DNA from 2 places in the Shewanella sp. SM71 genome. Region 2 is predicted to be linked to the other one. Evidence: predicted binding sites of a transcription regulator. Region 2 holds the regulator's gene; the other holds the start of a gene.

Region 1 (16,346 bases), on a different contig from region 2:
TCTTCGATATATCCCAGCGCGACCAAGTTCAACAAGCTGGCCAAAATGTAGCTGAGCTATTGGTGAAAACCGATTCTCAGCTCGATTTGGTCATTTTGAATGCGGGCAGTTGTGAATATATTGATGATGCTAAGGCTTTCGATGATGTGTTGTTCGAGCGCGTTATCCATACCAATCTAATTGCAATGGGATATTGTCTCAGCGCATTTTTACCTTTAATGCCAAGGGGTTCACGTATTGGCTTTATGAGTTCTAGCGCTATTTATTTACCTTTCCCTCGCGCTGAAGCCTACGGCGCCTCTAAAGCTGGCGTGCAGTATCTCGCTTCGAGTCTCTCGCTTGATCTAGCCAAGAATGACATAGGTGTGAGCTTGATTTGCCCTGGTTTTGTGGCGACGCCACTGACCGCAAAAAATGATTTTTCTATGCCAATGCAAGTGAGTGTGCAAACCGCTTCTAAGGCAATCCGCAATGGGCTGAATGGTGGCAAGCGCGAGATCCATTTTCCGCGACGCTTTACTTATCTATTGAAGTTGATGTCGTTTTTACCTGCCTTTGTGTGGCAAAAAATGATTGCAAACGATACTCAAGCCAAGCCGCTAAAGGACAAGATTTTATGAAAAATATCGCCATCGTCGGCACCGGCATTTCTGGATTAACCTGCGGCCATCTATTAAGTGAGTCGCACAGGGTTACAGTGTTTGAGGCCAATGACTATATCGGCGGCCACACGGCGACAGTCGATGTGGAGCATCAAGGGCAAACCTACGCTATAGACACAGGTTTTATCGTGTTTAATGACAGAACGTATCCACGATTTGAACGTTTATTGGCTCGCCTTAATGTCACCATATTACCGACTGAGATGAGTTTTAGCGTGCACAATGCTCTGACTGGGCTTGAATACAACGGCCACAATTTAGGCAGTTTGTTTGCCCAAAAGCGTAACCTCCTGAATCCACGCTTTTGGGCCTTTTTAAAAGAAATTTTGCGCTTCAATAAAGGCTGTAAAGCACTCTATCAACAGGATATTTATCCAGAAGGTAACTTAGGTGATTATTTAGATAGTGAACACTTCTCACCATTTTTCGCTGAGCATTACATTTTGCCCATGGGCGCGGCGATTTGGTCTTCGAGCATAGAAGATATGCGCGCGTTTTCGTTGAAGTTTTTTATTCGTTTCTTCCAGCACCATGGCTTATTAAATGTCAGTGATAGACCTCAGTGGTATGTGCTAAAGGGGGGCTCGCGTAGCTATATTCCTGATCTTATTGCGCCCTTTAAAGACAATATCCGCCTTAACTCACCCGTGACAGGTATTGAACGCCATGGCAATGGGGTGAAGTTACAAGTTCACGGTGAATGGTTGGAATTCGATGAGGTGATTTTAGCCTGTCATAGCGACCAAGCACTGCGTATGTTAAACGATCCTACGCCAACAGAACGCGCCATTTTAGGCGACCTCAGCTACCAGAATAACGATGTGGTGCTGCATATGGATACGCGTATTTTACCGAAGCGAAAAGCCGCTTGGGCGAGTTGGAACTATCGATTAGATGGTAACCTAAAACGTCCAGCGTCAGTGACTTACAACATGAACATACTGCAACAGTTGCCAGCCAATGCGCCGACCTTTTGTGTCACCTTGAATCAGTCAGAGTTGATTGATGAGTCGAAAGTGATACGCCGCTTCAATTATGCCCACCCAGTGTTTAACGAAGCCAGTCTTAAGGCTCAGGGCCGCCGTGAGGAAATATCCGGGCAAAATCATACCCATTTTGCTGGCGCCTATTGGCACAATGGTTTCCATGAAGATGGCGTTCGCAGTGCACTTGATGTGTGTGCCCATTTTGGTGTCAGCCTATGACAGAGCTCAATAGCGGTATTTATTACGGCACTGTATCCCACAGCCGTTTTACGCCGATTAAACATAGCTTTAGTTATGCCATGGCGCTGTTGGCGATTGATTTAGATGAAGTCGATAAGATCAGTGCCATGGGGCGAGTTTTTGCCAGCCAGCGCCGCGCTTTACTGAGATTCAATCCTAAAGACTATTTAACTTCTTTTACGACTACATCCAATGACAGTAGTGAAGTGGCTGTTGTCGATCCGAGCGCCGCTGCACTTAAGAGTCGCGTATTGACTCAAGTGGCAGCGTTAGGCGCAGATAAACTGTGCGATCGAGTTTTGTTTGTGGGTCAGATCCGCCATTTTGGCGTGTATTTTAGCCCAGTAAATTTCTACTTTTGTTATCAAGATCAAACGCCTTTATACATGTTGGCCGAGGTGAGTAACACGCCTTGGGATCAGCGCCATTGCTATTTAGTCGATTTAGCCGCGCCAAAACCTTCTGACAAAGTGTTTCACGTGTCTCCCTTTATGACTCTCGATATGCGTTATCTCTGGCATGTGTCTGCGCCGAGTGAAGACTTAAACATCGGTATTGAAAACAAGTCGATGCAAGAGAATGGCAAAAAACTGTTTAATGCCAATTTAGTGATGAAACGCCAACCGATCACGGCGGCCAATTTACGGACGCTTTTGTTTCGCTTCCCTTTTATGACTCTCAAGATCTTCTTCGGGATTTATTGGCAAGCGCTAAAACTCTTTTTTAAACGTGTGCCCTTTGTGCCGCATCCAGCTCAGATGGAGAAATAACATGGAAAATACGGCTTCGCAAACCTCAGTCACCACAGGGAAACTGCCCGACAGTATTGCGCGTAAAGTCTTGCTTAAGGCGCTGGAAAGTCTCCCACATGGCTGCTTGACCTTGGTTGAGGGCGACAAGAGTTATCGTTTTGGTGAGAGTCATACCGACTTGCACGCTACGCTTGTGGTTAAACACCCGAGTTTTTATCGTCAAATAATGCTTTCAGGCTCCATTGGTGCGGGTGAAGGTTATATTCAAGGCCATTGGACGAGCCCTGATCTCACCAAAGTCGTACAACTGTTTGCCCGTAATTTAGCCTTACTCGATAAGATTGAAGCCAAATTCTCTTGGTTAACTGGCACGATAAACCGTGTGAAGCATCTGCTGAATCGCAATTCTCAAGAGGGCTCAAAGCGGAATATTCTCGCCCACTATGATTTGGGTAATGCTATGTATGAGCAATTCCTCGACCGTGAAATGTTGTATTCCAGCGCGCTTTATCCACATGAGGAAGCCAGTTTGCAGGAAGCGCAGTTGTTTAAGCTGATGACTATTTGTGAGCGGCTTGATTTACAGACTGGTCAAACCTTGCTTGAGATTGGTACAGGCTGGGGCGCACTGGCTATTTATGCGGCTAAGCATTATGGCGTACACGTGACAACAACAACGATTTCAGATGCGCAATACGCCTATACCAAAGCCCGTGTCGAACGCGAAGGGCTAAGCGATAAAGTGACGCTGCTGACTGAGGACTATCGCAATCTCACTGGGGAATACGACAGGGTTGTTTCTATCGAGATGATTGAAGCTGTGGGGCATGAGTATTTACCAGGCTTCTTTAAAAAGCTGGAAACATTGTTAAAACCCAATGGGCGCATGCTGCTACAGGCGATAACGATTGCCGATCAACGTTACGACAGTTATCGCAAAAGTGTGGATTTTATTCAGCGTTATATTTTCCCCGGTGGCTGCTTACCCTCAGTGAGCCAAATGGTCGGTCACATTGCCAAACAGACGGACATGGTGGTCTGGTCGCTCAATGATATGGGGCTCGATTACGCTAAAACCTTAAAACATTGGCATGAGAATTTTGATCATGCGATAGGCGAAATCCAAGCTTTAGGTTATGGCGATGATTTTATTCGGATGTGGAAATTTTACCTAAGTTATTGTGAAGGTGGATTTTTAGAACGTACCACAAGCACAGTGCATTTAGTGGCTGTGCGTCCGGACTATCGCATTGCTAGCCATCATCTCCCAAGCCATAGCCCTAATGCGACGTAATTTGTTTTGATTAAGCAGTCACTTTAGTGGAAATAACAATTTTCGTTGGAATGAGCCGCTTTGTTTGCAGCAAGATAAAAGTGAGGCAAAGATGAAGTCCATGTTAGCTAACTCTCGGGTTCCTTTTAAGCATCAGGGCTTTATTCTCTATAACGCCTTGAGTTTTCAGGCTGTGTGGTGGTCTAGCGTACTTTGGCTTAACACCTCTCTGTTGTTAACTATCCCTTTATTATTATTTCACTTTATCCTGCTAGCTTCCTTAAGTAAGCCCGAGTATCGCAAAGTTGATTTGCTATTGATGCTAAAGGTTGCAGCCTTAGGAATAGGCGTAGATACAGTACTCTCTGTTTTAGGGGTGTTTGAGTTTGCTCTTTTCCCTTGGTGGCTTGGTTGCCTGTGGCTGCATTTTGCTTTGACTCTGAATCATAGTTTGGCCTTTATACGACCTTTACCGCTGATATTTCAGGCGTTACTCGGGGGCATTTTTGGTGGGTTAAGCTATTTGGCTGGCGCACAATTTAATGCTGTGAGTTTGCCCTATGGCAATGTTATTTCTGCTGTGGTGTTATTTTTGGTTTGGCTAGTCTTACTGCCATTTTTAATCCAACTTGCTAATCCCTATGGATTTAATCGAAGTACTAAAGCGCGTTCTTTTACTGTATTTGGGCGTTAATTATTGAGTTGTAGGAATTGATCGCGCTTAAGTAATTATGCCGTTTTTAGTTAAGTACCTGTTGTAAGACATCATGCAGTAAAAGGGGGATCCCATGTCGTCAGTTCGTAATCGTAGCCCAAATCTTGGTTTTTCATTTTTGAATTCAAGCTGCTTAAGTCTATTGGCCCTCAGTTTATTGGCCGCCCCTTTAAAAGCGTTAGAGGCGAAAACGCCTGATTTTGAAAACATTACTATCGAACTGAATGATGCCGCCGATGTGATGCAGACTTTTCAGGAAGTGGGCCGCGGAGAAATGGATTGGCTGTGGTTTAGTTTGTATAAGGCGAGACTGATGACGGTAAATGGCCGTTATCAACAGGGGCAATATCCTCTGCTGTTAGATATTGAATATTATCGAGATATTGAGTCAGAGGATTTGCTCGAAGCGACAAAAGATCAATGGAAGCATCTAGCGTTTGCCGAAAATGATATCCAACGTTGGTTGGGTTTATTAAATGCGACTTGGCCCGATGTGAAGCAGGGCGATCATTTAAGTTTTAAGGTGATAGATGGACAAACGAGTCAGTTTTTCTTTAATCATCAACCACTCGACATTATCCATGATGCTAATTTTGCTGAGGCATTTTTAGCGATTTGGTTATCGAAAGCCACTAGTCGTCCTAGTTTGCGGGCGCAATTACTCGGAGAAAAACCATGCGATTGTTGAAACGGCTTGTCGGCCGAAAGTTATTTTTAGGTTTAATAATGATAGGGCTGTTGTCGAGTTGTTCATCGGTGGAAGTGACTGATTATAAAGACACTCATCCGACATTGGTTTTGGAGTCATTTTTTAATGGACCATTAAAAGCCTCTGGGGTCGTACAAGATTTTAGTGGCAAAGTAATCCGCAAATTCAATGTCATTATGGAAGCCAGTTGGCAGGGAAGTGAGGGGGTCATTAATGAATGGTTTGTGTATGATGATGGTGAAACTCAAACGCGTGTATGGCGCATTAAGGCACTAGGGGAAGGGCGATACTCAGGAACTGCAGGTGACATTATCGGGACTGCCGATGGCCAATCTAGCGGCAGTGCGCTACGTTGGAAATACGATATGTTATTGCCTGTGGATGGTGAGGAATATCAAGTTCATTTCGACGATTGGATGTTCTTAGTGAATGATAATACCATTATAAATCAGAGCGATATTATTAAGTTTGGCATCACAGTTGCTAAAGTCACTTTAGTTATTCAAAAATAGTCTCAGCAATTTTTAGTTAAGTTGGCTTACCCCAGTTTGTCTTGGATTCACTCTGTTGATTAAGACTTAAGTTGGCTTAAACAGTATAGCTTGGCTAATAATCCCCTTTTTTCTGCATTAAAGTGTTGAAGTCAAACCAAAGTTGCTGCTAGGCATTTTTGCTAGTGGCATAAGTGATATATGGGGGTAAGGTTATTGCAACCCATTGTTTAAATTTAATTAATCTGAACTTAAGTCTAAATGGATAGGGGTAGTCGATGAAAAAACTCGTTGTTTTATGGGGAATATTTTTTAGTCTGTCGTTAACTGCTTGTTCATCTTTTGATTTTAAGTTTGAGGATCATTCTGAGAAACAAGTCGATCCTCATCAACCCGCAAGCGATCCTATGGTGCAAGATAATGAACGTCGTATTCGAGATGCGAGAAAAGACGGTCAGTTAGAATCCGATTTTCTAAAACCTAGGTATCCAGTTAAGTTTAAATAAGAAAATGCCTTAGGAACTCACTGCAACCTCAATATTTAACTATTAATAGCAAGTATTAAGGTTGCTAGGGGAGAGGCGAAGAACTAACCCGCTTGACGACTGTTATCTATCGATTTTTTGTCATAATATTCAAACGGAAACAGATTACGAATCCTTTGCTTTACATTGTCACTCACGTTGGCAGAAATGTGTAAGCGTACATCTCCTGATTTTTCAGCCCTAACAGTACAAGTCAGTTTTTCGGTTTTAGCGATTTGGCGGCATTCCCGTTCGAATCGTTCGGGGATCTTGCCCTTATGCTGAGTCATACGGCCATCTTTAAAATGCATTTCAAAAATAGTCAGACCTTTCTTGCCACCAAATATCAGTTTGTAAACGAGAAATATACCAATAGCGACAAAAATGAGTTTGAAAATATCGGCTGTCATAACGCCTCCTATCTTATGTTTATAGAACCAAGATACTCCCGAGTTAGTTGTTTTAACAGTGCGCTAACGCGCAATTTTGAATTGGCAATAAAATGATTCCAGCCTAGACTTAACTGGCTAAGGAAAAGTAACCCCTCAGTTAAGGAAAACGCCATGTACTTATCAAATGCAGATCGTTGGTCATTATTGTGTAAGAAGCAAATTGATGTTATCGAAAAACTTGCTACACATTTCCCCGAGAGAAAAGCACATCTAAGTGAGCTCACTCAAGGGTGGCGCCATGTTCAACATCAAGTTCAAGCAGGTGATAGGCCTATGCCACTCGAGCTCATCAAATAAGCACGATTGAGTCATTTGGAACTAGATAGTTTGTATAAGAACGCAAAGCCACTCAATAATGAGTGGCTTTTTTATGTAGCGAATATAAAACTATCATTTATAGGGGTAAAGGATTAAGTGATTGTCTGTTGCGTGATGTCAATAAATTATCTTATACGCTCAATTTGAGCGTTTATTGTGCCAGTATTGAGGGCGCTATCGTTATTATTGAGGAAAGTCAGTTGTGTTTTGCTTTGAAACACTTCAAATTTCAGATACAAAAAAGCCACTCATTGAGTGGCTTCATTGTTTATATGGTGCCGGCACCAAGAGTCGAACTCGGGACCTGCTGAAATTATCGAGAGTAAGTCAGTTGCGCTTTGTACTGAACACTTCAAATTTCAGATACAAAAAACAGATACAAAAAAGCCACTCATTGAGTGGCTTCGTTGTTTATATGGTGCCGGCACCAAGAGTCGAACTCGGGACCTACTGATTACAAGTCAGTTGCTCTACCAACTGAGCTATGCCGGCGTAAAGCACAGTAATAAACCCAATCGAATTCATTACCTTAAAATTGGTGCCCGAACCCGGAATCGAACCAGGGACACGAGGATTTTCAATCCTCTGCTCTACCGACTGAGCTATTCGGGCAACTAAACTAAGCGTTAGTTAACTACTTTGAACTAAGTCGTGAAGACCTTGTTCGTTCGAAGTGCGCGTATAATATAGTGCTCGCTTTAGCTGTGCAAGCCCTTTTTAAGTGACTGATTAACTATTAAACAAAATGCGCTTATTTATTTGATTCTTTCGTTTTACCCTTATTTTACCGCTGAAAGTTTCAGCACTTTAACGCCAGTAGGTGTTCCTTTTGGCTGTTTATCCTAACTTCCTCATTTATTTATCTTCTATTTTGGAGAGAAAAATTAAGGTTTAAGCTCACCTGTTGCAAGCAAGTGGCAGTGGGGCGCAGTGGGTATTGTTGAGCTTTGATGGCTGGCTGATATTTATGGGGTGTAACTAAGCGGAGCAACTAAGAGTAAGCGAGTGGCTTCATTGTTTTATATAGTGCCAGCGGCACCAAGAGTCTAACTCGGGACCTACTGATATTATCAAGAGTAAGTCAGTTGCGATTGGCCACAGACTTTGTGAGTTTTTATTCAAATTTCAGATACAAAAAAGCCACTCATTGAGTGGCTTCATTGTTTTATATGGTGCCGGCACCAAGAGTCGAACTCGGGACCTACTGATTACAAGTCAGTTGCTCTACCAACTGAGCTATGCCGGCTTAAATCTTTACTGCAATTTTTACTACATAATAATGGTGCCCGAACCCGGAATCGAACCAGGGACACGAGGATTTTCAATCCTCTGCTCTACCGACTGAGCTATTCGGGCAACTAAACTAAGTGTTAGTTAACTACTTTGAACTCGTTGGCTAAGCCGTATCGTTCGAAGTGCGGCTATATTAGCTAGGGTGTTTGACCTCTGCAAGTGCTTTTTCCTGATAAATCACTCGTTCGGCTGTTTAATGCACATCTTGGGTGTTTTTTATCTCTTATTCTGTGAATTCAGTTCAATTTCATTCGTTGGCTGTATTTTTCAAGTCAGAGGGATACTGATGTTTACTATAGCTTTGTGCTCACAGATCATGATTTTTGGCTTACTTTCTAAAATTTAGAAAGATATAAGCGATTTTTACTGATTTTAGTTTTTAAATTTAGATTTATGATAATGAATATTATTTCATGGATAGCATGAAGAAAACGCGAGTACGGAGTCGCAGTATGTTTCGAAATAGTCAGTTTGCTTATGGAATTACCGCCATTGTGACCCATTGGTTGAGTGCGTTCGTCGTGATTGGGTTATTTGCAGTCGGTGTGTGGATGGTGGAGTTAACCTACTACAGTACTTGGTACAAGACTGCGCCGCATCTACATAAAAGTATTGGGATTCTGTTATTGGCTGCGACAATATTTCGTTTGGTATGGCGCTTAGTTAATCCCAAGCCAGTACCTGAGGCGAGTCATAAACCGTGGGAAAAGACGGCCGCACATTTTGCGCATTTTATTATTTATATCTTGCTCTTTGTCATCATGACTGCTGGCATTTTAATCTCAACCGCAGATGGCCGTGGTATCTGGGTGTTTGATTGGTTTGAACTACCAGGATTGGGACTTTTGTTTGAAAACCAAGCTGATATCGCGGGTGATATTCACCAATATGCGGCTTACAGCTTGATCGCGCTGGTCGTTATTCACGCCGCGGGCGCATTAAAACATCACTTTATAGATAAAGACACCACCCTACTTAGAATGATTAAATTTAAACGAGGATAATACAATGAAAAAGCAACTGTTAAGCGCACTGATTGGTGTATCTCTATTGGCTCCTGTGGCGGCTTCAGCGGCTGACTATGTGATTGATCATGAAGGCGCTCACGCTTCTATTACATTTAAAGTTAATCACTTAGGTTATAGCTATGTGGTGGGGCGTTTTAATGATTTTAGCGGCGATTTTAGCTACGATGCGGCTAAACCAGCTGCGATGAAAGTGAATGTCACTGTGAATACATTAAGTGTCGATTCAAACCATGCTGAGCGTGACAAACATATTCGCGGTGAAGATTTCCTTAATACTGGCAAATTCGCTAAAGCGACCTTTGCATCTACTTCGGTAGAAGATAAAGGAAATGGCGATTTAGTGATTAACGGTAACTTAACTTTAAATGGTGTGACTCAACCATTAGCGATCAAGGCCCATGCTGTGGGTGAAGGTCAGGATCCTTGGGGTGGCTACCGTGCCGGTTTTACGGGCACAACCACCTTTGCGATGAAAGATTTCGGTATCAAGATGGATTTAGGTCCAGCATCTAGCCATGTTGAGTTAGATCTAGTGGTTGAAGGCGTTCGTAAGTAACTCTTTATTCTGTCATTTAGATGAACAAAAAGCGCCGAAAGGCGCTTTTTTGTAAGCTTTATACTTAGAGCCGACTAACGACCAGAATTAATCTTGGTCTTTTTCTGGTACAAAACCTTCAATTTCTACTTCTTTACCTTCAAATAGGAAAGAGGTCATTTGTTCTTCAAGAAATTTACGATCATCAACATTCATCATGTTGAGTTTTTTCTCGTTGATCAGCATGGTTTGCTTTTTTTGCCATAGGCCCCAAGCTTCTTTGCTGATGTTATCAAAAATGCGCTTACCTAAATCACCTGGATACAGTTGAAAGTCTAGGCCGTCGGCTTCTTTATTTAAATATACGCAATTGACTGTACGCGCCATGATTATTCCTTACTGACTGCGGATTGAACGAGTGATCCCAAATTGGCTAGCACGCGCTCGGTGGCGGCGGCGAGTCCCACTTTGGAAGGATGACTTATGTTATACCAGAGAGACTGGTTTTGTTCCATGACAGCACCCACGCTCTGTTTATTGCCGAGGGTTTTATCGCCGTGAGTTTTATCTAAGTTAAGCATCATGGGCTGAATATCTAAATGAAAGTGGCTAAATGTGTGCCTAAAGCCAGTTAACCATTCGAGTTGCTGCGCATCAAACCCTTGCTCTTCAAGATGAGTTTCAAGGGCAGCTTGGGTAGCGAATTCAGGGAAACACCAGAGCCCGCCCCAAATTCCCGCTGGCGGACGTTTAGCTAGAAAGACTTGGTTGTCTTGCATCATCACTAACATCCACGCCGCTTTGGTTGGTATGGTTTTTTTAGGCTTTTTGCCAGGGAAATCGGTTTGTCTGCCAATCAGTTGAGCTTTGCAATCAATCGCTACAGGGCAAGCGGCACAGTTAGGTTTGCTACGAGTGCAAATACTGGCGCCGATATCCATCATGGCTTGATTATATTTCTGAATATCTTGCTGCGGTGTGAAGGCATCCGTCAGTTGCCAAAGTTGCTCTTCAACCGTCTTTTGCACTGGCCAACCTGCGATTGCCCCATGTCTTGCTAATACACGTTTTACGTTGCCATCGAGAATGGGGTGATGTTGCCCAAGTGACAATGACAATACTGCGCCTGCCGTCGAGCGGCCGATGCCGGGTAGGGCGAGCACTTGTTCAAAATGTGTGGGAAATAATCCCTGATAATCATCGCGGATTATTTTGGCTGCTTTATGCAAATTACGCGCCCTAGCGTAATAGCCAAGACCGGTCCAATGATGTAATACCTCATCGTCTGGCGCGTTAGCAAGTGCTAACACATCGGGGAAACGCGCCATAAATTTAAGATAATAGGGAATAACAGTCGCAACCTGAGTTTGTTGCAGCATGATTTCAGAAACCCATACGCGATATGGGGTTTTATCTTGCTGCCAAGGGAGAGTTTTACGACCGTGATTGTCGTACCAAGAGATGATACGTGTAGCGAAGGAGGCTGTAGATTTCATCGGCGCAGTGTAGCGGCAGTTATCTTCTTAGACAAGCGTCAAAGATAAGTTGGCAAGGGATCTAAAGCTAAAAATCGCTGCTAAATTCGCACTCTTAAATAATCTTGGTATACTTTCGCCCCATTAGTGCTTGCACTGTATGTTGAACTTTGGATAATGCCCTTCTTTTATGATGGTGTTGTCCACTAGACGAGGCAAAAATGAGCGAAGTCACTACCGCTGAATTTAATGAAGAAGGCAAGTATCTGCGCAAGATCAGAAGCTTTGTCCTGAGAGAAGGTCGCCTAACCAAAGGCCAAGCACACGCTATTGAAAGCCAGTGGCCAACAATGGGTTTAGATTACAGCCCAGTGCCATTGGTACTAAGCGACGTTTTTGGTCGTGAAGCTGATACTGTGCTGGAAATTGGCTTTGGCATGGGCGCCTCTTTAGTACAAATGGCTAAAGATGCACCAGAGCAAAATTTCATTGGTATTGAAGTACATAAACCGGGTGTAGGCTCTTGCCTCAGTGATGCCGCCATTGCTGGTGTGACTAATTTACGTGTGTATCATCACGATGCCATGGAAGTATTAGAACATGCGATTGCTGACGGTTCATTAGCCCGAGTGCAATTGTTCTTCCCAGATCCTTGGCATAAAAAACGTCACCATAAACGCCGCATCGTACAAGCTGAATTTGCCGAACTTATTCGTCGCAAGCTAAAAATTGGCGGTGTGTTCCATATGGCCACTGACTGGGAAGAGTACAGCGAGCATATGTTAGAGGTGATGCAAGCCGCACCGGGTTATCAAAACCAGTCGGCCGACGGCAGTGTGGTGCCGCGTCCTGATCATCGTCCATTGACAAAGTTTGAAGCCCGCGGCCATAGACTGGGTCACGGTGTATGGGATCTGATGTTTGAGCGTATCGCTTAATCACGAACTCAATTTTAGCTAATTTTAAACACAAAAGGGAAAATCACTATGGCAACTAATCGTAGCCGTCGTTTACGTAAGAAAATGCGCGTTGATGAATTCCAAGAGTTAGGTTTCGATATGGCTTGGACTTTTGATGCATCAGTATCTGAAGCCGATATCGATGCAACTGTAGATAAATTCATCGATGAAGTGATCGAAACCCGTAAATTAGGTTTCCATGGCGGCGGCCACATCGAATGGGAAGGCATTATCGCCACCCAAACGATTGGTAAATGTACCGAAGAAGATATTGCTGCAGTTAAGGCATTCTGGGCGACCCAAAAAGTGTCTCAGGTTGAAGTTAGCGAACTGTACGACATTTGGTGGGGTTAATGCCCGAGTTGGCATTACTTGAGGAAGTGGTCGAGAAAGTTCGACCCTTGCTCGGCCAAGGAAAGGTTGCAAATTATATCCCCGCACTGGCCAGCGTTGATGCTGGCAAATTAGGCATTGCCGTCACGACTGTTGACGGTGAAACTTTAGGTGCGGGCGATTACCTTGAGCCGTTTTCGATTCAAAGTATCTCCAAAGTTTTCAGCTTAACCTTAGCGTTAACTTTATATGAAGAAGCCGAAATCTGGAGCCGTGTTGGCAAAGAACCTTCGGGTCATTCATTCAACTCTTTAGTACAAGTCGAGTTAGAACGTGGCAAGCCGCGCAACCCATTTATCAATGCTGGCGCGTTAGTGATTGCTGACTTATTGCAGAGTCGTTTAGGCGCACCTAAACACAGAATGCTTGAGTTAGTCAGGCAACTAAGCCAAAACGATAAAGTGTGTTTCGATAAACAAGTAGCAGATTCAGAATATCAGCATAGTGCGCGCAATGCGGCTATCGCTTATTTGATGAAGTCATTTGGTAATTTTCAAGGTGATGTTGATACTGTGTTACGCACCTATTTTCATTATTGCGCCTTGAAGATGAATTGTGCTGACTTGTCTAAGGCCATGTTGTATTTGGCTAATCGCGGCAAAAGTATCACAGGGACTGAGCTTATTTCTCAAGTGCAAACTCGGCAACTTAACGCTCTGTTGGCAACCTCGGGCTTATATGATGGTGCTGGTGAGTTTGCTTATCGTGTTGGTATGCCAGGTAAAAGTGGCGTCGGCGGCGGTATTATTGCCGTGATCCCTGGAGAACTGTCGATTTGTGTATGGTCGCCAGAACTCGATAATAATGGCAACTCACTTGCGGGCACAGCGATGCTTGAGCATCTCAGTCAGCGTCTCGGTCGTTCTATTTTCTAGTCTTATCTCTCGTTTTTTATTAGCACTATCAGACTAAATGTTAGCGAATTTCGCTAATGACCTTTTAGTGCTAACTTTAAAAATCCAACATAATCATATCGTTATAAAGTTGGCATGTCTCCTGCTATAAGCTATTCAGTAGTTTAGGTTTATCGAATTATTCAGATTAAAGGACGAACAAAAATGAAATTAAATAAGTTATTAACTGGATTTGCATTATCTGGCGTGATTTTAGGAGCATCTAGCGTACAGCTGGCGCAAGCACAAACAGAGCCAAAAATAGATGAGCGCTGTGAAGTCTCCTTAAATTATGACGTTATGGTCGAGCCTAAAAAATTGGTCATGAGCGAGAAGGGCACAGAAAAGTATCGTATCGAAGTTGACAAGTTATTTGTGGAAGGTAAGCAAGTTAACTTAACCGACAAGCAGAAAAAATTGGTTACTCAATATGCCGATGAAGTTTCGACTCAAGTGCCAGAAGTGATTGAACTGGTGAATGAGGCAGTATCTCTTGCTTCCAAAGCTGTTGGTATGGCCTTAACACCTTTAATGGGTGATGCTGCTGGTGCAAAATTTGATGAAATGATGGCTGGCATTCAAAAACGTGTTGATTCAGTGGCTTACAAGAATGGTGATAGCTTCTATTTAGGGGCGACTGAAGACTCGATGCAAAGTACATTTAACGATGAATTCGAGCAGGAAATGGAACAAATTGTCCAGAATTCAATTGGCGCAATTATGATGAACTTAGGTGGCCAAATCATGTCTGGTGGCGGTGAAAATTTTGAAGCCAAGATGGATACCTTCTCCAAAAAAATGGACAATTTAGGCCAAGATATTGAGCAACAAATTGAGAGCCAATCTAAGGGATTAGAAGCTAGGGCTGACCGTTTGTGCGACCGATTTGAAAATCTGTTAGTGCTTGAAAATCAATTGCGCCAAGAAGTACCAGAACTCGCGCCTTATGTGTTGACACAAAACTCAACCAAGGAACTGCGTGAATAGTTCTTGTAAATAATCCTTGCGAATAGCCCTTAGTTTTAACTGTAATAACTTCTATCTCCTTGTGCATGAGTCAAACTTGAATGCTACGCCCCTAGTCAATTTATCGACTAGGGGCTTTTTTATTGACTACTGTTTAATCGTGGCGACAACCCTTATGGCTAAGTTGATGTGGCTTATAGGCTAGGCTTGCAGCGATTTAGTTCGGAATGTTACAGTCTAGAGACGAATATTTGGTATACTCTTAAAATATAATTAAAAGCTGGCATATCAGTCAGATATAACCCCCTACTTTAGTGGACTTTTTCGGTCTAAATCTCTGCGTTATATCATTTTGATGCGAGATATCAATGCTATGGTTATTTTTAAGCGATGATTACGCTAACCATAGCTGCTCACCGAAAGTTAATATCATTGTCGTAAACAGCTTAAGGCGACTTCCATGTTAGAACTGTTAGAACCTATTGCGATTTTTACTCATGTGGCCAGAGCAGGTAGTTTTAGTGCCGCCGCAAGAAGGCTTGGGATCTCTAAGTCTAAGGTCAGTACACAAGTCGCCGATCTTGAACATAGACTTGGTGTTCAATTAATTCAACGTACCACCCGCAGCTTAAGCCTGACTGAAGCAGGGCATTTGCTGTATCTGCAAGGTGAAGAACTGCTGCGTGACGCTGAACAAGCGATAGCCAGCGTGCATAACTTAAATGATGCGACCCGCGGCGTGCTCAAGGTGGGTATTTCCCAATCCTTTGGGGTGATGCATATCATTCCTGCGTTGCCATCTTTTATGGCAAAACATCCTGAGCTTGAGCTACAAGTGAGCTTACTGGACCATAAAGTGGATGTCGTGAGCGAAGGCTTAGACTTACTGTTAACTATGTCTGAGCAATTACCACTTGGCATGGTTGCTAGACCTCTGATGAAGTGCCAATTCCTGTTAGTTGCTTCGCCTGGCTATATTGCTCAACATGGCGAGCCAACTCGACCTGAGCAGTTAGTTGACCACAACTGTTTGGTCTATCAAGGCGAGTGGCACGAGCACAGCATGTGGCAATTTAAGAAGGGTGATGACTACTGTGAAATTGGCGTATCGGGTAATTTCAGGGTGGATAATGCGCCTGCATTAAAATCTGCTGCAATCAGTGGTCTTGGAGTTGTGTATCTTGCGAGTTATTTGATGGAAGATGAAATTGCCAAAGGGACATTAGTGCCTTTACTGAAGGATTGGCAATTGACCCACCATCTGCCATTGCAGGCGGTTTACCCCCGTCGTAAGCACTTAGCACCTAAGGTCAGTTCTTTTATCGAATTCATCAAAGATCACATAGGAACGCCACCGTATTGGGATGCTCCCTATGTAGAATTATTCAGTAAACGTCAGTAAAATAGGAAACATTGTTCTTAAAAGCAGTCTTATGCGATTTTAAATTGGGCAGGCACTTTTCTAGTCATTTAAAATCAATGCTTTAGATTGAGTTGATGAGTACATTTGTTGATGGTTTTTTAGGGGTTCCTAAAGCACTTTTTTATAACATCCTTGAACTCTGTTCTTAATTGAATACAATGGGTAATAGTTGATTCGGAATGACCTGAGTCCTATACATTTATTGGAAATGACCCCTTTCAATTTTTGTATACAGGTCGGCGTTAATGCAGTTTTGGAT
Region 2 (16,346 bases):
AGAGTCCTGAGACTAAAATAATCACCATGGATTGCACACCGACCACATAAATCTGGCGCACTAATAATGGAAAACCTTTACGCACGCGTGGCCAGCGAAAAATCGCGCCCCACAGCATAAGGCCTGCACGGCCAAAACCGAGCACTAGCTCAATCGCGCTGCGGCCTAAGTCGGCAATACTGTCGATTAACTTCACTTGCCAACTCCTTTTGCCATTAATTCTTGCTGGTAATCATTTGCCGGATAATGGAACGGCACAGGGCCGTCCGGAGCACCTTGAATAAACTGTTTCAGCTGCGGATTATCAGCGTACTTTAATTCTTCAGGGGTACCGTGGGCGATGACTTTTTTGTCAGCCACCACATATACATAATCGGCAATGCCAAGCACTTCATCCACATCGTGGGACACCACAATGGAAGTCAGATTCAGCGCATCGGATAACTCACGAATAAGCTTTACTAACACGCCCATCGATATTGGGTCTTGCCCTGCAAAAGGCTCATCGTACATCACCATTTCAGGTTCAAGCGCTATGGCTCTAGCTAATGCGGCGCGGCGTTGCATACCACCGGACAATTCGCTTGGCATCATCTGAGCGGCACCACGTAAACCTACGGCTTCAAGCTTCATCAGCACGATAGTGCGAATAATGTCTTCAGGCAGTCCAGAATGTTCACGCAGCGCAAACGCCACGTTATCGAACACATTAATGTCGGTAAACAGCGCACCACTTTGAAACAGCATGCTCATCCGCTTACGCAGACTAAATAATTCATTACGACTCACGCCATGGATATCGTGACCGTCGAATAACACTTGTCCATGATCAGGCGTTAATTGGCCGCCAATCAATTTCAACAGGGTCGTTTTGCCTATGCCGCTCGGCCCCATGATCGCCGTCACCTTGCCCCTTGGAATGGACAGGCTAATATCTTCATATATCACACGCTGACCGCGGCTAAACCCCAAATTACGGATCTCAACCAACGGCGTTTGTTCTTGAGTCATGCTTGATTCCGACATTTGCAAATGAGGTGATCCTAGTCTTCCGAGACTGACCAATCGAAGAGCCGCAAATTGTACGTAATTGCGCTTTAACCTACAACCGAATCGACACTATCGCCCTCCGATACTTTCAATTTGCCTCATTTACAGCGAAAATGCGCCCTAAGTTTTCACTCTGCACAGGTAAAATGTTACTTAATGTTTTCAACCTGGTTGCAGAATTGGCAGTATTGGCTAATTCGTTCGCACTTAGCTCACTCTTTGCCCACTTTTATCGGGGAGAGTCGATACGCAATTGCGCAATAGAGGCATCCCATAGGGTAATACCCGCTGCGATATGGAATAAATCCATTGAAATAAACGACAAAGACGATGATATTGCTCAAGACCTTCTGCCGCTAAACACGTTATTGTGCGTGAATAGCTAACGCAGCTGAACTTGACGAGTCGGATCAATCGCTCTAGCCTGCCGCAATTGTTTTGCTGTTTTCGGTAATAAACCACAGTAAGACATAAGCTAAATTGTCTGAAAACAAACTAATACTTGGCAGAAAGCCTATTACATATCATCTTTATCGCGTACCAAATTGTGCTATTCCAATCCCATCAATGGGGCGACAAAGACAATGCAAAAAGAGAGATAGACATGGTAGACAAATCACAACTGCGCCAATGGGGTTGTAAAGTTATCGACATTGAAAAGTCAGCCCTAGACAATCTTTATCAATATGTTGATTCGGCTGAATTTGCAGAAGCTTGCGAGTTGATCCTCAACTGCACAGGCAAAGTGATTGTCATGGGAATGGGCAAATCGGGCCATATCGGCAATAAGATTTCAGCCACCCTCGCCAGCACAGGAACGCCCGCATTTTTTGTGCATCCGGGTGAAGCCAGCCACGGCGATCTGGGTGTATTGGCCGATAACGATGTGATTTTAGCGATTTCAAATTCTGGTGAGTCGAGCGAAATCCTCACCTTAATGCCGGTCATCCAACGTATGGGCGTGCCCGTTATCGCGGTAACAGGTAAACCCGAATCGAATATGGCGCGATTATCTAAAGTGCATTTATGTATTGAAGTCCCAGAAGAGGCTTGCCCACTTGGACTTGCCCCAACGTCGAGCACTACCGCGACCTTAGTGATGGGCGATGCCATCGCCATTGCGCTACTACAAGCTAAAGGCTTTACCCGTGATGATTTTGCTATGTCCCATCCTGGCGGAGCTTTAGGACGCAAGTTATTGTTAAAAGTCTGCGATGTCATGCACAGCGGTGATGACTTACCGCTCGTTAACCACGATATTTGCATCACAGAAGCTCTGTACGAAATCTCCAAGAAAGGCTTAGGCATGACGGCGATTATCGATGATCAGCGCAAGCTTGTTGGTATCTTCACCGATGGTGATTTACGCCGCGTTATTGATGCAGAAGTGAATTTACGCACGACGCCCATTGCCGATGTGATGACCCGTAACTGCGTCACGATCACGGATAATGTATTGGCCGCCCAAGCGCTGCAAGTGATGGACTCAAAAAACATCAACGGATTAATTGTTATTGATAAAGACCGCCATCCTATCGGCGCTCTTAACATGCTAGACATGGTTAAAGCAGGAGTCATTTAATGCCACAGCAAGGATTTTACGGCCCAATCAGTGATGATGTGTGGCAACGCGCACAAAAGATTAAACTGTTAATCTGTGACGTCGATGGGGTGTTTTCCGACGGCCGTATTTACTTGAGTAATAGCGGCGAAGAGCTCAAAGCCTTCCATACCCGCGATGGTTATGGCGTGCGCTCACTCCTCACCAGCGGTTTCAACCTCGCCGTGATCACAGGACGTCAATCCAAAATCGTTGAAAACCGTATGACAGCCCTTGGTGTTACCCATATTTACCAAGGCGTAGACAATAAGTTCGAGCCCTATGAAGCATTGCTCGCACTTTATGGTGTCACCCCAGAAGAAGTGGCTTATATCGGTGATGATATTGTCGATCTTCCCGTGATGAATGTCGTCGGTTTAGCGGTCAGTGTTGCTGACGGCCACCCCTATGTACGCCAACACGCCCATTTTGTGACTACGCTCAATGGTGGCCACGGTGCACTGCGTGAACTCACAGATCTGTTACTCCTAAGTCAAAATAAATTCACTTCGGCCCATGGAATGAGTATATGAGTCGTGTGACACTCGCGATTATCGCTTTTTTTGGAACCGCACTAGCGCTTTACTGGCAGGTCCAGAACAAACACAGCGGTGATTCCGATAACAGAGTAAAAGATCAAAATACCCCAGATTTCATCGTTGAAGATCTGCGCAGTGTTGAGTTCAATGAGCAAGGACTAGTGAATAGCCGTGTGACGGCGAAACACATGGAACATTATGATTCAACGAATCAAACTTTCTTTACTCAACCTGTTTATCTTGTTTATCCAGACCAAGGTAAAGCACAATGGCAACTCAGGGCAGATCAGGGCAAGCTAAACAAGGAAACTGGCAAGGTTGTATTAGAAAATAATGTTATTATCGATGCCATTAGCCCAGAAGAACCGATTCAGACCTTGTCCACCAGTTATCTGGAACTCGATCTCAACACTATGATAATGACCTCTGACCGTACCATTTACGTCACAGGGAAAGATTTTAATATTCAAGGCCAAGGCCTTTATGCCGACCTCAACGCGCAAGAAGTGCAATTGACCAGTCAGGTAGTAGGAACATATGAAGCAAAATAACGTATTACTTGCCAGCCTAATGCTAATTATGAGCATGAGTGCTTTCGCGAAAGTCGGCGACTTAAAGCAAGAAGTCAAAATTAAAGCAGTGAGCCAAACTGCGGATATCAAAAACAACCAGATCATTTTCTTTGGTCCGGTTGAAGTTACCCAAGGCTCAATAAAAATCCAAGCAAATGAACTGCGTGCATTTTCCGCTGAAGGTGAAAATAGCAAAACTTTGGTCGCCACAGGCAACCCTGCTACATATAGCCAAATATTAGACGATGGCCGCCCTGCATCTGCCAGCGCGAAAGAAATTCGTTACGATATGGCAAGCCGCACCTTAACACTGAAAGGTATGGCGTCATTAGATCAAGCAGGTAGCCAAGTTACAGGCAATTTAATCCGCTATAACATGATTCAACAGAAATTGATGGCCGAGAGTACTGGCAGTGGTGACGATCGCGTGATCACTATTATTCAGCCTGAAAACTATCAAGATGATGCTAAATCAGACGCTCCGGCGGATAAACCTGTAAAAAAGCAGGACTCTAAATGACCCAAATCACCTTAAGAGCACAAAATCTGGCTAAAAGTTACAAGAGTCGCCAAGTGGTTAAAGACGTCAGTCTGACGGTAAAAACCGGTCAAGTCGTTGGCCTACTCGGTCCAAACGGCGCGGGTAAAACCACGACCTTTTACATGGTTGTCGGGCTAGTGAAGAGCGATAAGGGACATATCTTTATCGACGATGATGATTTAACCGCAGATCCTATGCATCTGCGTGCCCGCAAAGGCATAGGTTACTTACCGCAAGAAGCCAGTATCTTTCGTAAGCTAACTGTTCATGACAACATCATGGCCGTACTGCAAACTCGTAAAGAACTTAAAAACGAAGAACGAGAAGAAGAACTAGAACATCTGCTCGAAGAGTTTCATATCACCCACATCCGTGACAGCCAAGGCATGTCATTGTCGGGTGGCGAACGTCGTCGCGTCGAAATTGCGCGGGCTTTAGCCGCTAATCCTAAGTTCATTTTGCTCGATGAACCGTTTGCCGGCGTCGATCCTATTTCGGTTATCGACATCAAGAAGATTATCGAACAACTCAAAAGTCGCGGCCTTGGCGTACTGATCACAGACCATAATGTCCGCGAGACATTAGATGTATGTGAACATGCTTATATTGTGAGTCACGGAAACCTGATTGCCGAAGGAACTCCAGCAGAGATCTTAGACAATCAGCAAGTTAGGGCTGTGTACTTAGGTGAACAATTCAGGCTATAGTTAATCGAGCGAAGCCAATGGAGGCAATTTATACCGCCATTGGGCTTCACTCAAGATAATAATAAGCGACCTCATCCAACAATAATAACGTAGGGATCAGCGGTAACATGAAAGCGTCACTCCAGCTCAAACTGGGTCAACAGTTAACCATGACGCCACAATTACAACAGGCCATACGTCTGTTGCAACTGTCGTCATTAGAACTGCAGCAAGAGATCCAGCAAGCATTAGATTCTAATCCCCTTCTCGAGCTGGAAGAGGATCAATTCGACGCCACTAAAACCCCTGTAAACCAAACGCTATCCGATACGGACTTCAGTGAATCTAGCACTCTGCCACCAGAAAAAGACAGCTCCACCATAGACACGGCAGAGTCGCTAACCAAAGAATCCATGCCCGATGAGCTCCCCATGGACACCACATGGGATGAAGTGTTTACCGCCTCCCCAAACTCAGGCCCCGGCGGCAGTCGTGAAGACGATATGCCCTTCCAAGGCGAGACCAGTGAAGGTTTGTACGAACACTTAGAATGGCAAAAAAACCTCACGCCGTTTTCTGAAACCGATTTAGCCATTGCCACCGCCATTATTGATGCCATCGACGATCAGGGCTATCTCACCCAAAGCACTGAAGAAATTCTCGAAGCCATGGGCAATCCTGAAGTTGAGCTTGACGAAGTCGAAGCCGTACTCAAGCGTATTCAGCATTTTGATCCCATAGGCGTTGCCGCCCGTGATTTAAGTGAATGCCTGCTGATCCAACTGTCGCATTTCGCCGCTGACACGCCCAACCTAGAAAACGCCCGCATGCTGATCAAAGATCATTTAGATCTGATCGCCGCACGAGACTTTAGGTTGTTGATGCGTAAGACTAAATTAAAAGAGGATGAATTAAGGGATGGTATAGCACTCATCCAAACCCTCAATCCTCGCCCAGGTTTGTTGATCACGCCCAATAATGACGAATACGTTATCCCAGATGTGTCTGTGTCGAAGAAAAATGGCCGCTGGGTCGTTGAGCTTAATCCTGACTGCATGCCAAAAATCAATGTAAATCAACATTATGCTTCTATGGCACGCAGTACCAAAAACCAAGCCGATAGCCAATTTATTCGCGGCCATCTGCAAGAGGCTAAATGGTTTATTAAGAGCCTAGAAAGTCGTAACGATACTTTGCTTAAAGTTGCTAATTGCATAGTGCAATATCAGCAGGGTTTCTTTGAGTACGGTGAAGAAGCCATGAAGCCTATGGTGCTTAACGATATTGCCGAAGCGGTAGAAATGCATGAGTCCACCATCTCACGGGTCACAACTCAAAAATACATGCATACCCCTAAGGGACTTTTTGAACTAAAATACTTCTTCTCTAGCCACGTCGGTACTGACGATGGTGGTGAGTGCTCATCCACAGCAATCAGAGCCTTTATAAAGAAACTGGTGGCAGCGGAAAACCAGAAAAAACCATTAAGCGATAGTAAGATGGCACAACTTCTGGCAGAACAAGGGATCAACGTAGCCCGCAGAACCATTGCGAAGTACCGAGAGGCTATGCTTATTCCACCTTCTAATCAGCGTAAAAGTTTATAACCTACAGTGGATATCGGAGGACGTTTCTATGCAAATAAACCTAAGTGGGCACCATATCGAAATTACCGAATCGTTACGTGCATATGTAGAAGAAAAGTTTTCAAAACTTGAACGCCATTTCGAACAGATCAATAATGTGCACGTTGTGCTCAATGTTGAGAAAATGCAACAGATTGCTGAAGCGAGAATAAACCTCATAGGTGGTGAAGTTTTTGCAACTTCAGAGCATGCTGACATGTATGCCGCTATAGACGCCCTGATTGACAAGCTTGACCGTCAGGTTATTAAACACAAAGAGAAGTTAACAAAACACTAATAATGGAACTTTGTACCATACTGCGGCCGGAGTGCACTACCTGCGCCACTCCGGGCAGCAAGAAAAAGGTACTGGAACTCATCAGCGACTTAGTCGCTGCCCAGTACCCGACCCTCTCATCTCAAGAGATATTCGAAAGCCTAGTGGCGCGCGAAAAGATGGGGAGCACAGGTATAGGTAACGGCATCGCCATTCCACATGGTCGACTAGCCGATATAGATCAGCCCATTGCCATACTAATTAAGTGTGAAGAGCCGATAGCATTTGATGCTATCGATAAGCAACCTGTTGATATTTTATTTGCACTACTGGTGCCTGCAGACCAATGTCAGCAGCACTTAAGTACCTTGTCTTGCATGGCCGAAAAGCTGAGCGACAAGCAAATATTAAAGCAATTACGCAAGACGCATGATGAAACGGAACTCTATCAGGTAATCACTGGATGAAACTGGTCATAGTGTCGGGCCGCTCAGGCTCAGGCAAATCTGTCGCCCTTAGGGTACTCGAAGATCTCGGCTATTATTGTGTCGATAACCTTCCCTTGCCATTGATTGGCAGTTTGCTTGAGCAACTCAAAGGCAGTAACGATCTCGTCGCCATCAGTGTCGACGTGCGTAACATGCCTGAGCAGGATAAGGTCTTAGTAAAACAACTCGCTAGCCTACCTCCAGATACTGAGTTAACGAGCTTCTTCCTTAACTCCAGCGATAAAATTCTGCTCAAGCGTTACAGCGAAACCCGCCGTTTGCATCCTTTGTCGAAGAGCCGAGTCTCTTTGCAAGAAGCGATAAAGCTGGAGGGGAAACTGCTTGAGCCTATGTCAAAACTGGTCGATCACTACATAGATACGTCGAATTTGAATATCTATGATTTAAGCGACCAAGTCAGACAAATTCTCCTTGGTAGTGTCGATAAAGAACTCGTGATCAACTTCGAGTCCTTTGGCTTTAAGCACGGAATGCCCACCGAAGCCGACTTTATGTTCGATGTACGCTTCCTGCCCAATCCCCACTGGGAGTTGGCGCTGCGGCCATTGACTGGCTTAGATGAACCCGTGGCTGAGTTCTTAAATCGCCAACCACTGGTCAATAAGTTCATCTGGCAAATCGAAAATTTACTGGAGACTTGGCTGCCGCACCTCGAGCGTAACAATCGCAGTTATTTAACGGTAGCCATTGGCTGCACAGGTGGACAGCACAGATCGGTTTACGTCGCAGAGCAATTGGCAAAACGCTTTAGTAACGGTAAACATAAAGTTTATGCCCGTCATCGAGAGCTCAATAATGCCAAAGCTTGAACGTCAGATAACCATCTGTAATAAGCTCGGTTTACATGCCCGTGCCGCCACTAAGTTGGTGGTACTGGCTTCCGAGTTTGATGCGACCATCACCTTAATCCAAGGCGATAAACAAGCATCGGCCGCCAGTGTGCTTGGCTTGCTGATGCTTGAAACTGGCATGGGTAAAACCATCAAGCTTATCGCCGAAGGTCCAGATGCAGAGCCGGCTCTCGATGCCATTTGTGCCTTAATCGACGCTAAGTTTGACGAAGCCTGTTAGTTTCACTTCACACTAAGCACTTCATCGTTAGTTTCACTTCATGTCTAGTTTAAAAAACTTGCCATTCAGACATGGCAAAACATTTGTCGCTCGACGATACAAGCCACAGGCGATTACACTAGCGGTCATTGCGCGGGCCTTACCTTAGCCGTCTTAATCTATGTCATCGACTGACGCTTAGTCACCACTAAATCCTAGCCCAACACTAAGATCTCAAACCAATTTGCCGCACAATGGAGGACAAATGCCCGTAGATAATGCAGAAAACGATCACACCGGACATAGTCTTGACCAGTTAAACCAAGCGCTTAGCAGCGGCATGTTTGTACACGTGCGTAATATGCTGCAAAAAATGGCCGCCTCAGATATCGCGCTGATCTTAGAATCATCACCGCCAAATGCCAGACAAGTACTGTGGCAGCTCATCGATCAGGAACAAATAGGCGACATACTCGATGAGTTGAGTGAAGAACTCAAAGACCCACTGATCCGCAGCATGAGCCCTGAGCGAGTCGCGAAAGCGACAGCAAGCATGGACACCGACGATCTCGCCTATATTCTGCGAAGTCTTCCCGACGCCGTTTACAAACAAGTGTTGCAGTCGATGACGGAGCAAAATCGCCTGAGGGTAGAACAAGCCCTATCTTATCCAGATGAGACCGCCGGCAGCTTGATGAACACAGATACTGTCACCCTAAGACCCGATGTGAATATCGATGTGGTGCTGCGCTATCTTCGGCAAAGGGGCAACCTACCCGATACCACAGATACCTTATATGTGGTCGACAAACAGGACAAAGTCCTTGGCGGTGTTAGGCTGGCAGATCTGCTGACTTGCGCGCCAAGCACCACAATTCGCAATATCATGGATCCCAATATTCAAAGTATTCCTGTGAGCATGTCCGACAGCGAAGTCGCGCAGAAATTCGAACGCAATGACTGGGTATCGGCACCTGTCGTCGATTGTGATGGTAAGCTGCTCGGGCGTATCACAATCGATGACGTAGTCGATGTGATCCGCGAAGATGCTGAACATTCCATGATGGGTATGGCGGGGATGGACGGAGATGAAGATACCTTTGGTCCTGTACTAAAAAGTACCCTACGTCGCTCGCTCTGGCTCACCATAAACTTATTCGCCGCCCTGCTCGCATCGTCGGTCAGCAATATGTTTGAAGGCACTATTGAGCAATTTGCCACTATCGCCATCCTAATGACGATTGTCCCTAGCATGGGCGGTGTTGCCGGTAATCAGACCTTAGCGCTCGTGATCCGCGGTATTGCTTTAGGACATATAGGCCAAAGCAACGCCCGCTGGCTTATCGGTAAAGAGCTATCTATTGGTTTTCTCAATGGCTTGATGTGGTCTATTTTAGTCTTTGTCGCCGTGTGGCTATGGAAGGATGATATGGCACTGGCGGGATTAATTGGTAGCGCCATGCTGATCAACATGACAGTAGCTGGGCTTGCAGGTGCGAGTATTCCATTGATTTTAAAACGACTTAAAATCGATCCAGCCCTCGCTGGCGGTATGGTGCTTACCACAGTCACTGACGTGGTTGGCCTGTTCGCCTTCCTTGGGTTAGCGACGCTCTACCTGATGAACTAACGCTTTAACAGTTTGAGCTAACCACAGAACGGCACTCCAAAGGTGCCGTTTTTTATCCCGCTGGAAAGCTAAAAAAGGCTATTTTACCGGAGGTTGAAAACCATAACGGCTCAGAATCGCTTGACCTTTTGTCGATAGAATAAACTCAGCTAACGGCTTAGCGGCAGTATTAGCGCCTTGTAAAACCAGTAAACCATAGTCGGCACCCACGGCAAGTTCCTGCGGTAAATCGATGATTTGTAAACTCGGCACTTCTTTTTTAGCCAGCACAGCATTAGTGCAATAGGTTAAAAAGATATCCGCTTGCTTGTTTTCCATCACCCAGCCATAGGGGTTGCGATCTTTAGGCGGTTTAACGCTCTCAGGGCCGCCCGTCAGTTGTAATGCCTTGGTCTCTAACGCGGCTTTCGCATTGGGTTTTACCGCTTCGGCCTTAGCAAAAACGGCCCAGGCATAATCACCCGCGGGATCGGCTTTCGGGGTTGAGGTGCCGACTTTAATCTTAGGATCTAACAAGGTATCGAGTAACGTCGAACTCGTCACCTGAACTGTGTCTTGAGCAACAGCGCAGAGTTGATTACGGGCAAACATTTGCACCGCTTCGCCCTGACCCGAATCCACTAATGCCTGTGGATGTTTCATATTCGCCGAGGCAAAGATATCGACTTTTTCACCCTCTTGAATACGTTTTAACAATAAACCTGAGGGCGCATATTGCGCTACAACACTCATTTGCGACTGTGCTTGATAAGCAGCAATAATATCACTCATCGCAGCCTTTAAACTGCCTGCGGCGCGCAGTTCTATCGGCGCGGCTCCTGTGGTCACTTCGGCTTTCATCGGCACTCCTTGTACAGCAGTCACCATGATGACAGGACTTAAACTCAAGGCTACTAACATATTTTTGCTTATCATAGTCATATTCTCCTTTAGGCACTAAAAGTCATTCTTGTGACTTATTACCATACAGAACGTGAAATCGATAAAGGGATCAAGCTGAACTCATCCCAAGGTAATTAGCAGTGATATGTTTGTGGTGCAGGTCACTCAAGGTGCGCTTCATAAAGGACAAATTGTCTAATTGAAGCACGGCAAGCTAATCACTCAATTAGCCCACCACTGAAAACAAAAAAGTCGCCCCAGGCGACTTTTTCAGCGAGAACTTTGTGCTTAGACCAGACTATTTACCCGTTGGTATTAGTACGATCTCAACGCGGCGGTTTTGTGCTCGGCCATTTGCATTGGCATTTGATGCAATAGGACTCGCTTCACCCATACCTTTTGATTTTACACGGGCTGAGGCAACGCCTTTATTCATCAAGTAATTACCCACTTCGCTAGCACGGACCTGTGACAGACGTAAATTGTAAGAGTCTGAACCACTGCTGTCGGTATAACCTAATATGTTGAGCTGCGTTTTGCTGTATTCCTTGGCCACAACCGCCACTGAATTCAGCACGCGTTTAGCACCGTCGCTTAACTCGGTTTGATCTACGCCGAAGGTCACTTCATTAGGCATATTCAAAATGATGTTATCGCCGTTACGGGTCACACTCACGCCCGTTGAGGCTAATTGTTGGCGTAATTTGGTCTCTTGCACATCCATGTAATAACCAATACCACCACCGACTGCAGCGCCCGATGCAGCACCAATTAAGGCACCTTTACCGCGGTCGCTCTTGCTCGAAGATACCACTCCAATTGCGGCACCCGCGACGGCACCAATCAATGCGCCACTGGTCGCTTTAGCGGTTTGTTCTTCGTTTGAATAGGGATTGATTGTTGTACAACCCGATGCAACTAGCGCAGTCGTCAATACCACTATGGCTAACAGGGATGGTTTAGATTGCACTGCCTGAAAACACTTCATCATTTATAACCTCTTTATATGATTGATGACTGTGAATACCGCTCAAAAGGGCAAGAAATATCACGTCCATTAGGTAATACGAATGACCTAGGGATTACCACAAAGCAGGCAGTATATAAGCAATTGCGCTGGAGACAATCCTTTATCCATCTTCAATTATGCTAATCCAGATTTTAGTCAGCAAAGATACAGATTTCGGGTTTCAATCATGGCTTGTACCAGCCAATTTAATATCAAGTCTATGGCACCGAAATAGTGCACCTTGCACCTTTATTGGCAGCACTAAAAAATAACGCCGTTTTAATCGAAGGCACAATCCAATGATTTAAAAGGTTAAAATAAAAATTAGAATATTGGCACGAATTTTACATACTACTAAGTGAGTAGACAGTCAGACGCGGTAAACATCGCCGAAAACTAGAGTCGACTTCAACAGGATTAATCCAAATTAAATGGACCTATCGAGACAGAAAATGGGCTCGAGTATTTAGGGTCATGAAGGAGGAAGTATGAAAAAGGTCATGAACTTTATCGCACTATGTCGCCACGAATGGATTTGTCTGCGCCATCTAGGTCTGAGCCAGTGGGATTTAGAACAGCGTCACTATCATCAATAAAAGGCAACGCAAACGGTCATATTTTGGTTCGAAGGCAGTAAAAGAGGGAACGCTCATGGGAATCGCAGAAAATAGTCTCAAGCTACATGTTATCACCGAGGTTAAAGTACAAGGTCGCTTACTGTCGGATGTTGCACGCCAATACGGTTTATCTGCCAAGGCAGTCTACCAATGGGTGCGAGAAAGCGATCTGCAACCCCAGCAAAGAGAATGCGCATTAATGAGTGAGATTGCCCTGCTACAGAAAAAAATTAAACAGCTCAATCAAGAGCTACGCACGATAGGTTAGCCTGTACAACAAGCTAAACGTGCCCGAATAGACAAGGCCGGACGAGATTGCATATCGCCCTGCTGATAACGCTAACGATGTAAAAGATGTGCTAACAACAATAATAACAGCGCCCTTTTTAGTCCGGCCTTGTCGTCCAAATTGATGAACCCAGCGAAGATTGGGAAATAGTATTAACAGCAACAAACGGATAGGGACAATGCAAAAGTTTCGGCAAGACTAGGGAGGGAGTTATCTCCCCCAAGATCAAATATGTGAATTGTGCTCCCCCAAGTCATGAACATATTTCTCTCTCTGGCCTTGTCATTTTATTCACAGGATCAATGATGATCCAGCACTGCAATGAGTGTAGTGCGCCAAGGAAGGCCGTGATTGGTATTACATAGATTGACTGAAGAGTGACCAAGGTTTCGGCAAGGATTGAGGGAGTTATCTTCCCCAAAGATTAAATATGTGAATTGTGCTCCCCCAAGTCATGAACATATTTCTCTCTCAGCTCTTGTCCTTTTATTACACTGTTCGATGATTGCTAGCTTGTTTGTAGCAACAAGGATGGCCCCAGCTTCCATAGGGGATTAAGCCAAGGATTGGCTAACGCAAAAAATTAAATAACAATAATAAAATCAACAATAAAAATAATAATTCACTTAATTTTTAGCATAAAAAAGACGCTACTTTGAGCGTCTTTTTTATGGGTGAAAAACAACGACTGACGATTAATAGTCTTCTTCGTTTGCCTCTTGGATCCGCTGCTTACGCTCTTGTGCCTCTTCAAAGGCCGCTTGGATTTCTTCCAAGACCGCACTAACATCGGCTTCGACCAGCACTTCGGTAAACTCACCCGTTAATGGTGTTTCAGGCTTCAATTCACCGGCTTCAAACAAGGCCCAAATTTCTTTGGCGTATTGTGTTTTTAACAGCTCAGGAGCATACAAACCATAGTATTGAGTCATGTTATTCACATCACGCGCTAACATCCATTTAGCATGGTTATTTGCAGCGGCATCGACGGCCTGAGGTAAGTCGATAATCACTGGCCCTTCACTGTCAACTAACACGTTAAACTCAGACAAGTCACCGTGCACTAACCCCGCACAGAGCATACGTTTGACATAGGTCATCACCAACGCATGATCCTTCAAGGCTTTTTCTGCCGACATACTAACATCGTTTAATCTCGGCGCGACATTGCCCTCGGCATCCGTCACTAACTCCATCAGCAACACGCCATCGAAACAACCATAAGGCGTTGGCACACGCACACCCGCATTCGCTAAACGGTAAAGTGCTTCAACTTCAGCATTTTGCCAAGCTTCTTCCTGCTGATCGCGGCCAAATTTAGACCCTTTTTCCATCGCGCGCGCGCGACGACTGTTACGGACTTTTCGACCTTCTTGATATAACACAGCTTGCTTAAAACTGCGCTTGTCCGCTTCTTTATAGACTTTGGCACAGCGGATATCATCACCACTGCGTACAACGTACACAGTCGCTTCTTTACCGCTCATTAACTGGCTAATGACCTCATCGACCAGTCCTTCATCAACCAGGGGTTGGATTCGTTTCGGAGTTTTCATAGCGCCCTTATACCTTACTTAGGCATGATATGGAATACTGCGGGCAAATCTTCATACAAAAGCGGTCTCCAGCGGAAGTTTGATGAATATAGTTTAGGATTGTTAAACGAATTTTAAGTAGAAACTAATGCACTTGCGTGTTAAACACAATACCAGATTTACTCAGCGCTTTGGCAAAGAAAGAGACTGAAAATACCACTTTAACTAAAAGAATATTCTTTTATGCTCACCCCAATAAAACCAGACTCAAAACGACAAGCCATATTCCACGGCGAATATGCCAATCCAAGCCAGTTGAAATAATACCCAGAGCTAAATTGCTGCAGGAACTTAACTCAAACAAACAAGGCAATCACACTGCCCACAGTCGCCGCCGCTTTCAATATTTGGCCTGCACTGTAATAAGTGTCGTTTGAACTCTTAACGTCATCTAAATCATCCGCACTAGGCTCAGATATTTTACTCCTTGCATTGCCATCAAAACTGACCTCAGCTTTAGGAGCTGCCAGCCCTAATGCACCATAGGTAAAGGATTTAAGTCCGCTTGGCTCGGCGGTATCAAGGGATTGATGAGCCGACTTAACTGCCGGTAATGAAGCTGAATACGCAGATGAAATAAGTGAAATCATAGCGAGCACCAAAGCAGACATTTAAAGTGTTAACCACAAACTAACACAATATCAGCTGGTTATCATGCATTCATCCGCTAAACTGTGATGGATTCTGCCCAACAAAACGCATCTATGACCGTATAAATGGCGGTATATATAGCTAGATCTCCCCCATAAGAGCCTTTATCCTAAACGCCACAACATATAGAGAACTTATCCATGCACTATCCCAGCATTTTCCTCGCACTTTCAGTCCTATCCCTGACTCAATGCAGCAGCTTATCTATTGAAGAATGCGCCAATAGTGATTGGTTTGCCCTTGGGCTTGCCGATGGCAACCGTGGGACAAGTTCTGGGCAATTAAATCAATATCAAAAAGATTGTCGTGAATTTAATCTCACTGTCGATACCGCGCAGTGGAAACAAGGATACCAGCAAGGGTTAGCCAGTTACTGCGTGCCAGAAAATGGCTACCGCGTAGGCTTAGCGGGAGAAAGTTATTATGGGGTTTGCAGTAATAACCAGTTTGTTGAGCGCTATAACCAAGGCCATCAACAATACCTGACCAACAAACGTTTAACTGAGATTGCCGATCGCTTAAATACCATAGAGAGGGAAATAAGCAGTCTTGATGGCAAGATCAATAATCTCACCGACAAGGCTGACTTATTGAAACAGAAAAACAGCCTACTCAACGAAAAAAACCAACTGTTAGATGAAAGATCTCGCCTACGCAGACCTGATATGCGCTTCGAATTTAGATTTTAAGCCATAAAAAAATACTGAACCCAATAAGGACTCAGGGCGTTAGCTTCACAGCTCGTTATTTTTGCGGTATTCCACTACTTGCAACCTTGAACATTTGACCCAAAGCGACCAATTTAGACTTTCTAAACGCAGGCGAGCGCAGAAAAAACGCATAGTAGAGTAGGCTAGCGGACGTCCATGCTATGGCTAAACTCCATAAATCATGACTCAAGAAGTGGGCACCGCGTAACTCTTGGCCAATGCCAAATACTAGGCCTAAACTCAAACCAAAGATTAATCCAAACTTAGCTAAATGCGGGCGATACTCACGCAGCACGTAATACAAGGCAACCCAAGCAAATCCCCCACTGGCATGGCCACCAGGGAAACATTGACCAAACTCAGCACTTTTAGGTAAACGAGAAAACAAGGATGAATGTATCATCTGGCCGCCAAACTCAATCACATCCCACGGGCAGGTCATGTGAGTAACGCTCTTGCCAATTCGGACCAGCAACACACTCGCCAATACGCTACTAAATAGGTAAATCAGGCC

Evidence for each region. Region 2 encodes sigma-54, which starts transcription at its own class of promoters, with help from an activator protein. Its sites were predicted from a motif close to GTTGGCACGNNNNTNGNNT; they were not measured.
Region 1: L5L97_RS04515 (YggN family protein) is a predicted target of sigma-54. The motif match lies at 13,789-13,807, and genes of this name have one in related genera.

The regions. Positions count from the first base shown of each region.
Region 1 is NZ_JAKKRW010000003.1:162,763-179,108, forward strand. Features, by position in the region: gene L5L97_RS04410 (SDR family NAD(P)-dependent oxidoreductase) at 1-620, shown strand, start outside; gene L5L97_RS04415 (NAD(P)/FAD-dependent oxidoreductase) at 617-1,867, shown strand; gene L5L97_RS04420 (DUF1365 domain-containing protein) at 1,864-2,658, shown strand; gene L5L97_RS04425 (SAM-dependent methyltransferase) at 2,660-3,934, shown strand; gene L5L97_RS04430 (DUF2878 domain-containing protein) at 4,026-4,607, shown strand; gene L5L97_RS04435 (chalcone isomerase family protein) at 4,702-5,316, shown strand; gene L5L97_RS04440 (DUF3833 domain-containing protein) at 5,304-5,849, shown strand; gene L5L97_RS04445 (hypothetical protein) at 6,107-6,334, shown strand; gene L5L97_RS04450 (DUF3634 family protein) at 6,418-6,762, opposite strand; gene L5L97_RS04455 (hypothetical protein) at 6,916-7,101, shown strand; tRNA gene L5L97_RS04460 (tRNA-Thr) at 7,539-7,614, opposite strand; tRNA gene L5L97_RS04465 (tRNA-Phe) at 7,659-7,734, opposite strand; tRNA gene L5L97_RS04470 (tRNA-Thr) at 8,293-8,368, opposite strand; tRNA gene L5L97_RS04475 (tRNA-Phe) at 8,403-8,478, opposite strand; gene L5L97_RS04480 (cytochrome b) at 8,868-9,419, shown strand; gene L5L97_RS04485 (YceI family protein) at 9,424-9,999, shown strand; gene L5L97_RS04490 (oxidative damage protection protein) at 10,087-10,365, opposite strand; gene mutY (A/G-specific adenine glycosylase) at 10,368-11,474, opposite strand; gene trmB (tRNA (guanosine(46)-N7)-methyltransferase TrmB) at 11,675-12,391, shown strand; gene L5L97_RS04505 (YggL family protein) at 12,440-12,766, shown strand; gene glsB (glutaminase B) at 12,766-13,680, shown strand; gene L5L97_RS04515 (YggN family protein) at 13,864-14,685, shown strand; gene L5L97_RS04520 (LysR family transcriptional regulator) at 15,125-16,066, shown strand.
Region 2 is NZ_JAKKRW010000008.1:120,103-136,448, forward strand. Features, by position in the region: gene mlaE (lipid asymmetry maintenance ABC transporter permease subunit MlaE) at 1-196, opposite strand, end outside; gene mlaF (phospholipid ABC transporter ATP-binding protein MlaF) at 193-1,011, opposite strand; gene L5L97_RS10065 (KpsF/GutQ family sugar-phosphate isomerase) at 1,655-2,632, shown strand; gene kdsC (3-deoxy-manno-octulosonate-8-phosphatase KdsC) at 2,632-3,183, shown strand; gene lptC (LPS export ABC transporter periplasmic protein LptC) at 3,180-3,740, shown strand; gene lptA (lipopolysaccharide transport periplasmic protein LptA) at 3,727-4,281, shown strand; gene lptB (LPS export ABC transporter ATP-binding protein) at 4,278-5,009, shown strand; gene L5L97_RS10090 (RNA polymerase factor sigma-54) at 5,117-6,595, shown strand; gene hpf (ribosome hibernation promoting factor) at 6,624-6,911, shown strand; gene ptsN (PTS IIA-like nitrogen regulatory protein PtsN) at 6,914-7,357, shown strand; gene rapZ (RNase adapter RapZ) at 7,354-8,208, shown strand; gene L5L97_RS10110 (HPr family phosphocarrier protein) at 8,195-8,470, shown strand; gene mgtE (magnesium transporter) at 8,715-10,079, shown strand; gene L5L97_RS10120 (molybdate ABC transporter substrate-binding protein) at 10,158-10,994, opposite strand; gene L5L97_RS10125 (OmpA family protein) at 11,260-11,949, opposite strand; gene L5L97_RS10130 (transposase) at 12,622-12,855, shown strand; gene L5L97_RS10135 (PA4780 family RIO1-like protein kinase) at 13,572-14,432, opposite strand; gene L5L97_RS10140 (hypothetical protein) at 14,768-15,082, opposite strand; gene L5L97_RS10145 (DUF2799 domain-containing protein) at 15,263-15,811, shown strand; gene L5L97_RS10150 (phosphatase PAP2 family protein) at 15,867-16,346, opposite strand, start outside.